DNA from 2 places in the Staphylococcus sp. SA22 genome. Region 1 is predicted to be linked to the other one. Evidence: riboswitches for the same ligand, from Rfam matches in the RefSeq annotation. Region 1 holds a riboswitch; the other holds the start of a gene.
What was found. Region 1 has a riboswitch for thiamine pyrophosphate ahead of ACXQH5_RS06460 (ECF transporter S component). Riboswitches for the same ligand answer to the same signal wherever they lie in the genome.

Region 1 (5,090 bases):
CCTTTATGTTGGCGACCAACATAAGCCGTTGCAACATATTGTGATTTATCAGTCACAATTTGAAAAATATCTCCTTCTTTTAAATGATCTTGTGAATAGATATCCTCTTCTTCAATTAAAGGATATCCATTAAAATATTTTGTTTCTTTGCCTTTGTTCAGAGTTGCTATTTTCATCTGACAACTTCCTTTCTGTGTTTCGTTGTAGTTTTATATAGATTAAATTTTTTGCCAAATTTCAATATCATCTACTTCTAATCTTACTGTTGATTTTAACAAATTAGTAATTCGAATGATATATGTTAAATTTCTACACAGGAAATACTATATATCGTTTCGCCAATTCCATATGTCGCTTCAACTATTTACTAGTTTTCTTGATTTTACAAATGGATAACTTTTCAACTATTTTATTTGCACTAAAACTTTGTATACAATTTTCAATACTTAATTCGCATCACCTGAATCAATCAAATCTAGTTACAAAAAAAGTACTATCCATAAACTTCATTGACCTGTATCTAAATAAGTTAGAGATATATCTAACTTATAGCGTACACATCAAAATGTTTAATAGATAGTACTTTTATAATGCTTTTAATTATGGTCGCTCTCGTAATTGTAACGAATAAGAAATGATGATTGCCAATAACATTAATAGTAATGTTGGCGTAATGAACACTGAAAGTAGTAGTCCATGAATCATTATATTTATAAATTCCGTTAACAATTTAAAGAATAAAATGCTCCCCATAAATAGTTGTAAATAATAAAACTTACCTTTCAAGTGGAAAGTTAACGTGGTAGCGATATATGCGATAATAATGAATAACAGAATTAGTAATGTAACCCATTCAATAACATATTGTGTCTCTGATAATTTCCAATCACCAGATACAAATAATGCATTACGATTATTAAATTCTAAAAATGTGAATAAAAAGATGACGACACCACAAAATAGTTCGACATACATTGGTTTAACCCATTTCGGTTTTCTCATCCAATCAGGAATATCGTCTTCTTGAATATCGATAATATCATTAACTTTCTTTTTGAATTTATCTCTTTTAGCTCTAATTTTATCTAAATCGACACTTCTTCTTGTCTTACGTGCATATTCTGTAGTCTTATCTTGGAGTTGTTTCAAGTGAATTTTAGTTTGATTCGTGACATTCCCTTTACTTGTTCTTGATAATTCTGGCTCCTCTTCACCTAATTCTTGCTTTGTTAAAGGTAAAGCTCGGCGCAAGAACAAGAAATTCCAAATAGCCATTTGACCAAGTAACCACATAATTATAAAGAAAGCATTGACACTTAAGATATCAATTGACTCTATTTCATTAGCATCAATTCTGCCATACAATGCAATTTGTGTAATTAAGTAACTTATACCATAACTCACAATTATCCACATGTAATGATTTTTTACATTTTCCTGATTCAATTCATCTTTATAGACGATATATCCTATATGAATTGTAAATGGAATAATGAAAATCACTGCAAAGAATCCATAAACTTGTGTCATTAATATAAGAGTAATAATAAAGTACATGATACCGATAACTAAGAAAAAGATAGAAATATCATAGTCATACTTAATAGTTCTAAGTAATGTATGACCAATCAACATAACTAAAATACCGAATATAATTATCACAATTGCACTAACTATAGGGAAATTACCTATAAAACGACTCATTACTTTAATAATTTCACTGAAAAATGCATTCAGAAATTCCCACACATTATGAACATGTGTATCAACTTTTTTACCACCATTTAATTGTTTAATTAATGGCAAGTTAATTAAAATAATGAGACCAGTGAAGAGTGAAACGATACCGATTAAATAGCTAAAAATAATTTCGGCGTGTTTCCTAAGAAAAGACATTATGTTCACCTCAAAATCATTATATATTAATCTAATGTTGTTGTCTTTAGATAAATGAATAAATAGTGCTATAGACTTAGAAAAGTTTAACGAAAGTACAACCGGGTAAGATTTATATATAAATAATTATCCAATTTGGGAGGAATTAATCATGTCTAATGAAAATCAAAATAAAAAAGCAGCAGAAAAAGCTAAAGAAGTTGAAGAAAAATTAAAAGATAAAAAAGAAGAAAAAACAGAAGATATTAATCAAACAAAACAAGATATCCAAGATACACTAAATTAATTTAGAGCCCCTTACAACTTTTAGTTGTTAGGGGCTTTTATGCTTGCGCTCGACGCAAGTATCCCTCTTTTACCTTACAACCTTTAGTTGTTAGGGGCTTTTTTGCTTGCGCTCGACGCAAGTATCCCTCTTTTACCTTACAAACTATAATTCATAAGCCATTATGCACGGATTCTTCACTGTTGTTAAATAGGTATGATTGATAAGTACCCCTCTTCATTTATCAGCTCAATATTATTACATGTCACATATTTTTATATCTTTAATTACTAACATTCCTACTACATCTTCAATTTAAATCCAATACTAATATTATAAATTTTAAATCGAATTAAACGACATTTCATGAAGACAACCTATTGACATAAGTTTATAAACGTCTTACAGTATAATTAATTAAATAAATCGCACACACTAGGGGTGTTTTATACTGAGATGAGGCTTGCCCTCAAACCCTTTGAACCTGATCTAGCTTGAACTAGCGTAGGAAAGTGTTACTATACATATGTTTTACTAATATATATTGTGAACGCATAACTTTCCTATGGATGGTTGTGCGTTTTTTTATTAGGAGGATGTAAAAATGTCAAAAGGTTTAAAGCTATCTGAAATACTAGTAACCGTACTTATTTCAGTAGTATTCGCAGTTATTTACAATTTATGGTGGTTTGTTTACAATGGTGTGCAAGCTACAGGCCTTCACCTCGAACAATTAACAAACGGGGTTTGGTTCATGGCAGCGATTGTCTGCTATCTAATTATTCCAAAACCAGGTATTGCTTTACTGGCTGAATTTGCTGCAGGTGCCGGCGAAACTATCATTATGGGTCGTTTCGATATTCCGACAATCGTTTACGCTTTTATACAAGGTTTAGCGTGTGAACTTGTCTTTGCAATTTTTAAATATCAATCTCGTTCAGTTATGGTAGCTATGTTAGCAGGTTTTTGTACAGCAATCGCGGCTTTCCCGATAGATTATTTCTATGGTTATTTAAATGAAGTTGCAGGTTGGAACTTAACATTATTCATCGTATTTAGATTAATTAGTGGTGCAGTAGTCGCCGGCGTCCTATCTTACCTTTTAGTAAAAGCTTTAGATAAGACAGGCGTAACAAAATTATTTAGACCAGCTGCTAAAGAAGATTACGACAACTTATAAGAGGAGCATTCAGAGTGTTAAAAGTAAGTGATTTACGATTAAAATATCCAAGTGGTCAGCGTAAAATTTTCGATCATTTAAATATCACTATTCAAGACAAAGAAAAAGTACTTTTACTCGGTCCTTCTGGTTGCGGTAAAAGTACACTTCTGAATGTATTAAGTGGTATTGTTCCTAATTTAATTGAATTACCTATGAAATATGATGAACTAATCGTTGACCCATTAAGTGGCGTTATTTTCCAAGACCCTGATAGCCAGTTTTGTATGCCAAAAGTATACGAAGAACTTGCATTCGTTTTAGAAAATAGACAAGTACCACGTGAAGACATGGATGCGTTAATTATCAATGCTTTAAATATGGTCAATTTAAATGTTACCCCTGAAACGTATATCAAAGATTTAAGTGGCGGGATGAAACAGAAATTGGCAATTGTTGAAACCATTCTTCAACAATCAAAAACATTGTTTTTAGATGAACCGACAGCAATGTTAGATGTTCAAGCAACGGAAGATTTATGGACTAAACTAATTGAACTTTGGGAAGATCAAACTGTTGTAATCGTTGAACATAAAGTTAAACACATCTGGAATCATGTCGACCGCGTCATTTTGATGGATTATAACGGAAATATCATTGCCGATGAATGTCCTGAAATCATATTACAGAAGTATGTTCATTTACTCAGTGAATATGGTGTGTGGCATCCACGTGCATGGGAATTCGCACCAAGTCGTGTTGACTTTCCAACAACAAACTCACACTTATTACAATTTAAAAATGGACGTATTATTCGCGGTAAATCAACGTTGCTCTCATTCTCAGATTTAGAAATTGGTCTAGGTGAGTGGATTACAATTACAGGGGCAAATGGTAGTGGTAAAACAACCTTGCTTGAATCAATTATGCAATTGATTAAATATCAAGGTGATGTTTATTTTGAAAATCAGCGTTTAACAAAAATTAAACATGCAGCAAAACACATGTATCTAGTTTATCAAAACCCAGAATTACAATTTATAACAAATTCGGTTTATGATGAAATTAACATTCATTTTAATCACCTTTCTAAAGATCAAAGTGATGATGAAACGATACAACTTTTAAAACTTTTAGATTTAGAAAATGTAAAAGATCAACATCCTTATGAGTTGTCTATTGGTCAAAAACGACGCCTTAGCGTAGCTACCGCACTAAGTTCTAAAGCTGATATCATCTTTTTAGATGAACCGACATTTGGACTTGATAGCCATAATACATTCCAGTTGATCAAACTTTTCCAAAAACGAATTAATTTGGGACAAAGTATTGTCATGGTTACACATGACGATGAAATAATTGAACGTTATCCATCAAGAAGACTTAAAATTTCAGATGGTGCGTTACTAGATTGTGATGGTGATACGAATGTATGAGCAATGGAAAGTTCGGCAATCATTTGTTGATGATGTCAACATTATAACGAAACTATTTCTTGGAATTATACTATTTTTCTTTATTATATTTGTGCATAATTTCGATTTTATGCTTTATATCACTATCTTAATGTTAGTTTTCTTATTGATGTTTAATGGTACTCAGTTTAAAATTACAGCAATTTTTATAACTATAAGTATTGGCTTTGCATTACTCTCTTCCCTGTTCATGATTTTATACGGGAACGGTAGCCATACAATTTTGAAATTCGGATTTATCCATATTACAACAGAAAGTTTAGTTCGTGGTTTACATGTTTCATTAAGAACCATT
Region 2 (5,090 bases), on a different contig from region 1:
ATATTGACATTTACAATTAATTATATAAAATTTGCCATTTTGACCATTTTTAAGCTAGTAATTAAGATATAGGCATAGGAGGTGAATCACACACTACATGCTAAATAAAATCGTAATTGTCGGGAGACTGACGAAAGACGCACAAATATTTGAAAAGGAGGATAGAAAAATTGCAACGTTTTGTGTTGCAACGCACCGAAATTATAAAGATGAAAATGGAGAAATCGTCTGTGATTACTTATTCTGTAAAGCATTTGGCAAGTTAGCTTCTAATATAGAAAAATATACTAATCAAGGTACATTGGTTGGTATAACTGGTCAAATGAGATCAAGAAAGTATGATAAAGACGGACAAACACACTTTGTCACTGAATTATATGTTGAAACAATAAAATTTATGTCCCCTAAATCCCAAAATAATGAAATTCTCTCAGATAGTATTTTAGATATTGACTCTCAAAATATAGATAATCATGACTTATTAGAAATTTAAATCCAATTATCCTAAACATCCTTAATATACATTTAATCCATCCTAAATTTTTTATAGATCTAATTAACTTGAAATATACTCACTTAAAAACGACTTACATGACTAGTACTGTTGTGTAGGTCGTCTTTTTGTGTAGTTTTTCTAATAGAAAATAGACATAGATTGCAAAACGATTACATAAAAAATTGCAAATGAAAAACATTTTTACTGTCATGACAATTCTCGATAGAATCATATCTGAAATTATGGGGGATTTCGTTGTAATCACTGTGTAAAAAACAAGGCTATTTTTTTATTTTGTTGTAACCTGCACGGATTTTACAGATGTTACAGTAGTCTCTGTAAAACTTTTAGAGAAACAAATTACTTGTAGGAGGATTTTAAGATTATGAAGAAAACATTACTCGCATCATCATTAGCAGTAGGTTTAGGAATCGTAGCAGGAAATGCAGGTCACGAAGCCCATGCAAGTGAAGCGGACTTAAATAAAGCATCTTTAGCGCAAATGGCGCAATCAAATGATCAAACATTAAATCAAAAACCAATTGAAGCTGGCGCTTATAATTATACATTTGACTATGAAGGGTTTACTTATCACTTTGAATCAGATGGTACACACTTTGCTTGGAATTACCATGCAACAGGTGCTAATGGAGCAGACATGAGTGCACAAGCACCTGCAACTAATAATGTTGCACCATCAGCTGGTCAAGCTAATCAAGTACAATCACAAGAAGTTGAAGCACCACAAAATGCTCAAACTCAACAACCACAAGCATCAACATCAAACAATTCACAAGTTACTGCAACACCAACTGAATCAAAAGCATCAGAAGGTTCATCAGTAATTGTGAATGATCATCTAAAACAAATTGCTCAACGTGAATCAGGTGGCAATATTCATGCTGTAAATCCAACATCAGGTGCAGCTGGTAAGTATCAATTCTTACAATCAACTTGGGATTCAGTAGCACCTGCTAAATATAAAGGTGTATCACCAGCAAATGCTCCTGAAAGTGTTCAAGATGCCGCAGCAGTAAAATTATATAACACTGGTGGCGCTGGACATTGGGTTACTGCATAAGCCATTTATGCATAGCTAACCAATAGTTATATAAGTAACTTTTAGATTGGAATATATCGGGGAATTCTCGATATGTTCCGGTCTTTTTTATTTCGCAAATATATATGTCATTATAGAATTATTATTTAAAGATAATAATACAACTGAGCAACAATAATTGAAAATGTTGAAACCGTTTGCTAAGATTAATTTGCAATTGAATACTAAGGAACTACTAGGGGAGCCTAATGATATGGCTGAGATGAACTGTTCAGACCCTTATGACCTGATTTGGTTAGTACCAACGTAGGAAAGTAGTTATTGAAGTGATGGGGCTAGTATAGCAACATTGCCATCAAACTACTTTCATGTTGGAAGTAGTTTTTTTATTTAGGGAGGATTTTTACAATGGAATTTTCACAAAAATTGTACCAAGCTGCAAAGCCAATCATTAATGATATTTATGAGGATGACTTTATTCAAAAAATGCTATTAGGCAATATACAAGCTGATGCATTACGTCACTATTTACAAGCTGATGCAGCTTATTTAAAAGAATTCACAAACTTATATGCTTTGTTAATTCCAAAAATGAATAGCATGAATGACGTAAAATTTTTAGTAGAGCAAATAGAATTTATGGTTGAAGGTGAAGTACTTGCGCATGATATTTTAGCGCAAATTGTTGGTGAATCATACGAAGAAATCATTAAAACAAAAGTTTGGCCTCCAAGTGGCGACCATTACATAAAACATATGTATTTCCAAGCGCATAGTCGTGAAAATGCTATTTATACAATTGCTGCAATGGCACCTTGTCCATACATTTATGCAGAATTAGCTAAGCGCTCTCAAAGTGATCATAAGCTTAATAGAGAAAAAGATACGGCAAAATGGTTTGATTTTTATAGTACTGAAATGGATGACATAATTAACGTATTTGAGGCATTAATGAATAAATTAGCCGAATCAATGTCTGACAAGGAATTGGAACAAGTGAAACAAGTATTTTTAGAAAGTTGCATACATGAGCGTCGATTTTTCAATATGGCTATGACACTAGAACAATGGGAATTTGGAGGAAAAGTAAATGATTAAACCTAAAATAGCATTAACCATTGCAGGTACTGATCCAACAGGTGGTGCCGGCGTAATGGCTGATTTAAAATCATTTCATTCATGTGGTGTATATGGTATGGGCGTCGTTACAAGTATTGTTGCTCAAAATACATTGGGCGTACAACATATTCATAATTTAAATCATCAATGGGTAGATGAACAACTTGATAGTATCTTCAACGATACCTTACCGCATGCTATTAAAACGGGGATGATTGCTACAGCAGATATTATGGAAACGATTCGTCATTATTTAATGCAACATGAATCTATTCCGTATGTAATTGATCCTGTTATGTTGGCGAAAAGCGGTGATTCATTAATGGATAATGACACAAAGCAAAACTTGCAGCATACGTTATTGCCATTAGCTGATGTAGTAACACCGAATTTACCAGAAGCTGAAGAAATAACGGGACTAACCATTGATAGTGAAGAAAAAATTATGCAGGCTGGCCGCATCTTTATTAATGAGATTGGTAGTAAAGGTGTCATCATTAAAGGCGGCCATTCAAATGATACTGATATAGCAAAAGATTATTTATTTACTAAAGAAGATGTTCAAACATTTGAAAATGAACGATTTAAAACAAAACATACGCATGGAACAGGGTGTACATTTTCAGCAGTTATAACGGCAGAACTTGCAAAAGGTAGACCATTATTTGAGGCTGTATACAAGGCTAAAAAGTTTATTTCAATGAGTATACAATATACGCCTGAAATCGGCCGTGGTAGAGGTCCGGTGAATCATTTTGCATATTTAAAGAAAGAGGGATTAGACGATGAATTATCTAAATAAAATACGTATTGAAAACCCATTAACAATTTGTTATACAAACGATGTAGTTAAAAATTTTACAGCGAATGGTTTATTAAGTATTGGTGCGAGCCCTGCAATGAGTGAAGCTCCCGAAGAAGCTGAAGAATTTTACAAAGTTGCACAAGCGCTATTAATCAATATCGGTACTTTAACAGCACAAAATGAACAAGATATTATTGCGATTGCTCAAACGGCAAATGAGGCAGGCTTACCTATTGTATTTGACCCTGTAGCTGTTGGTGCTTCTACATATCGAAAGCAATTTTGTAAATTATTATTGAAATCAGCGAAAGTATCAGTAATTAAAGGCAATGCATCTGAAATATTAGCGTTGATTGATGATACAGCAACTATGAAAGGTACAGATAGTGATGCTAATCTTGATGCGGTTGCAATAGCGAAAAAGGCTTACGCAATATATAAAACTGCAATAGTAATCACAGGTAAAGAGGACGTTATTGTTCAAGGTGATAAAGCAATCGTATTAGCTAATGGATCTCCATTATTAGCACGAGTAACTGGAGCCGGTTGTTTATTAGGAGGCGTTATTGCTGGATTTTTATTTAGAGAAACAGAACCAGACATAGAAGCGTTAATTGAAGCGGTAAGCGTATTTAATATTGCTGCTGAGGTAGCTGCTGAAAATGAAAATTGTGGTGGTCCTGGTACGTTTTCACCATTGTTGCTTGATACGTTATATCATTTAAATGAAACAACCTATCAACAACGGATTCGCATTCAAGAGGTGGAATAATATGTTTAACCAATCGTATCTAAATGTGTATTTTATTTGTGGGACCTCCGATGTTCCGAGTCATCGAACTATTCATGAAGTATTAGAAGCAGCATTAAAGGCAGGGATTACACTTTTCCAATTTCGAGAAAAGGGTGAATCAGCTTTAAAAGGAAAAGATAAACTTGTATTAGCTAAAGAATTACAGCATCTCTGTCATCAATATGATGTGCCTTTTATCGTTAATGATGATGTATCCTTAGCAAAAGAAATTAACGCGGATGGTATACATGTCGGTCAAGATGATGCGAAAGTCAAAGAGATAGCACAATATTTCACTGATAAAATTATTGGACTAAGTATTAGTGATTTAGATGAGTATGCAAAATCTGATTTAACTCATGTTGATTATATAGGTGTTGGACCAATCTATCCTACGCCGTCGAAACATGACGCGCATACACCAGTAGGTCCAGAAATGATTGCAACATTTAAAGAAATGAATCCGCAACTACCGATTGTAGCTATTGGCGGTATAAATACTAGTAACGTGGCGCCGATTGTAGAAGCAGGTGCCAATGGAATTTCAGTCATTTCAGCCATTTCTAAAAGTGAAAATATTGAAAAGACTGTTAATCGATTCAAAGATTTTTTTAATAATTAGTTAAATTTTTCCACTTATTGTTTCATACGTACTCATTAATGTGATAGAATAAATCCTATGTGAATATAATGATAGAGGTGGAAAAATGAAGAAAAAAGCGTTACTACCATTATTTTTAGGTATTATGGTCTTTTTGGCTGGTTGTGACTATTCTAAACCTGAAAAACGTAGTGGGTTTTTCTACAATACATTCGT

Region 2: another riboswitch for thiamine pyrophosphate. It lies ahead of tenA (thiaminase II); the one in region 1 lies ahead of ACXQH5_RS06460 (ECF transporter S component).

Annotation. Positions count from the first base shown of each region.
Region 1 is NZ_JBSZQY010000005.1:114,726-119,815, forward strand. It holds gene ACXQH5_RS06445 (class I SAM-dependent rRNA methyltransferase) at 1-176, opposite strand, end outside; gene auxA (lipoteichoic acid stability factor AuxA) at 601-1,896, opposite strand; gene graF (glycopeptide resistance-associated protein GraF) at 2,048-2,182, shown strand; TPP riboswitch at 2,589-2,689, shown strand; gene ACXQH5_RS06460 (ECF transporter S component) at 2,766-3,341, shown strand; gene ACXQH5_RS06465 (ABC transporter ATP-binding protein) at 3,356-4,756, shown strand; gene ACXQH5_RS06470 (energy-coupling factor transporter transmembrane component T family protein) at 4,749-5,090, shown strand, end outside.
Region 2 is NZ_JBSZQY010000019.1:63-5,152, forward strand. It holds gene ACXQH5_RS12340 (single-stranded DNA-binding protein) at 98-493, shown strand; gene sceD (lytic transglycosylase SceD) at 882-1,577, shown strand; TPP riboswitch at 1,784-1,886, shown strand; gene tenA (thiaminase II) at 1,965-2,654, shown strand; gene thiD (bifunctional hydroxymethylpyrimidine kinase/phosphomethylpyrimidine kinase) at 2,647-3,477, shown strand; gene thiM (hydroxyethylthiazole kinase) at 3,461-4,252, shown strand; gene thiE (thiamine phosphate synthase) at 4,254-4,895, shown strand; gene yidC (membrane protein insertase YidC) at 4,981-5,090, shown strand, end outside.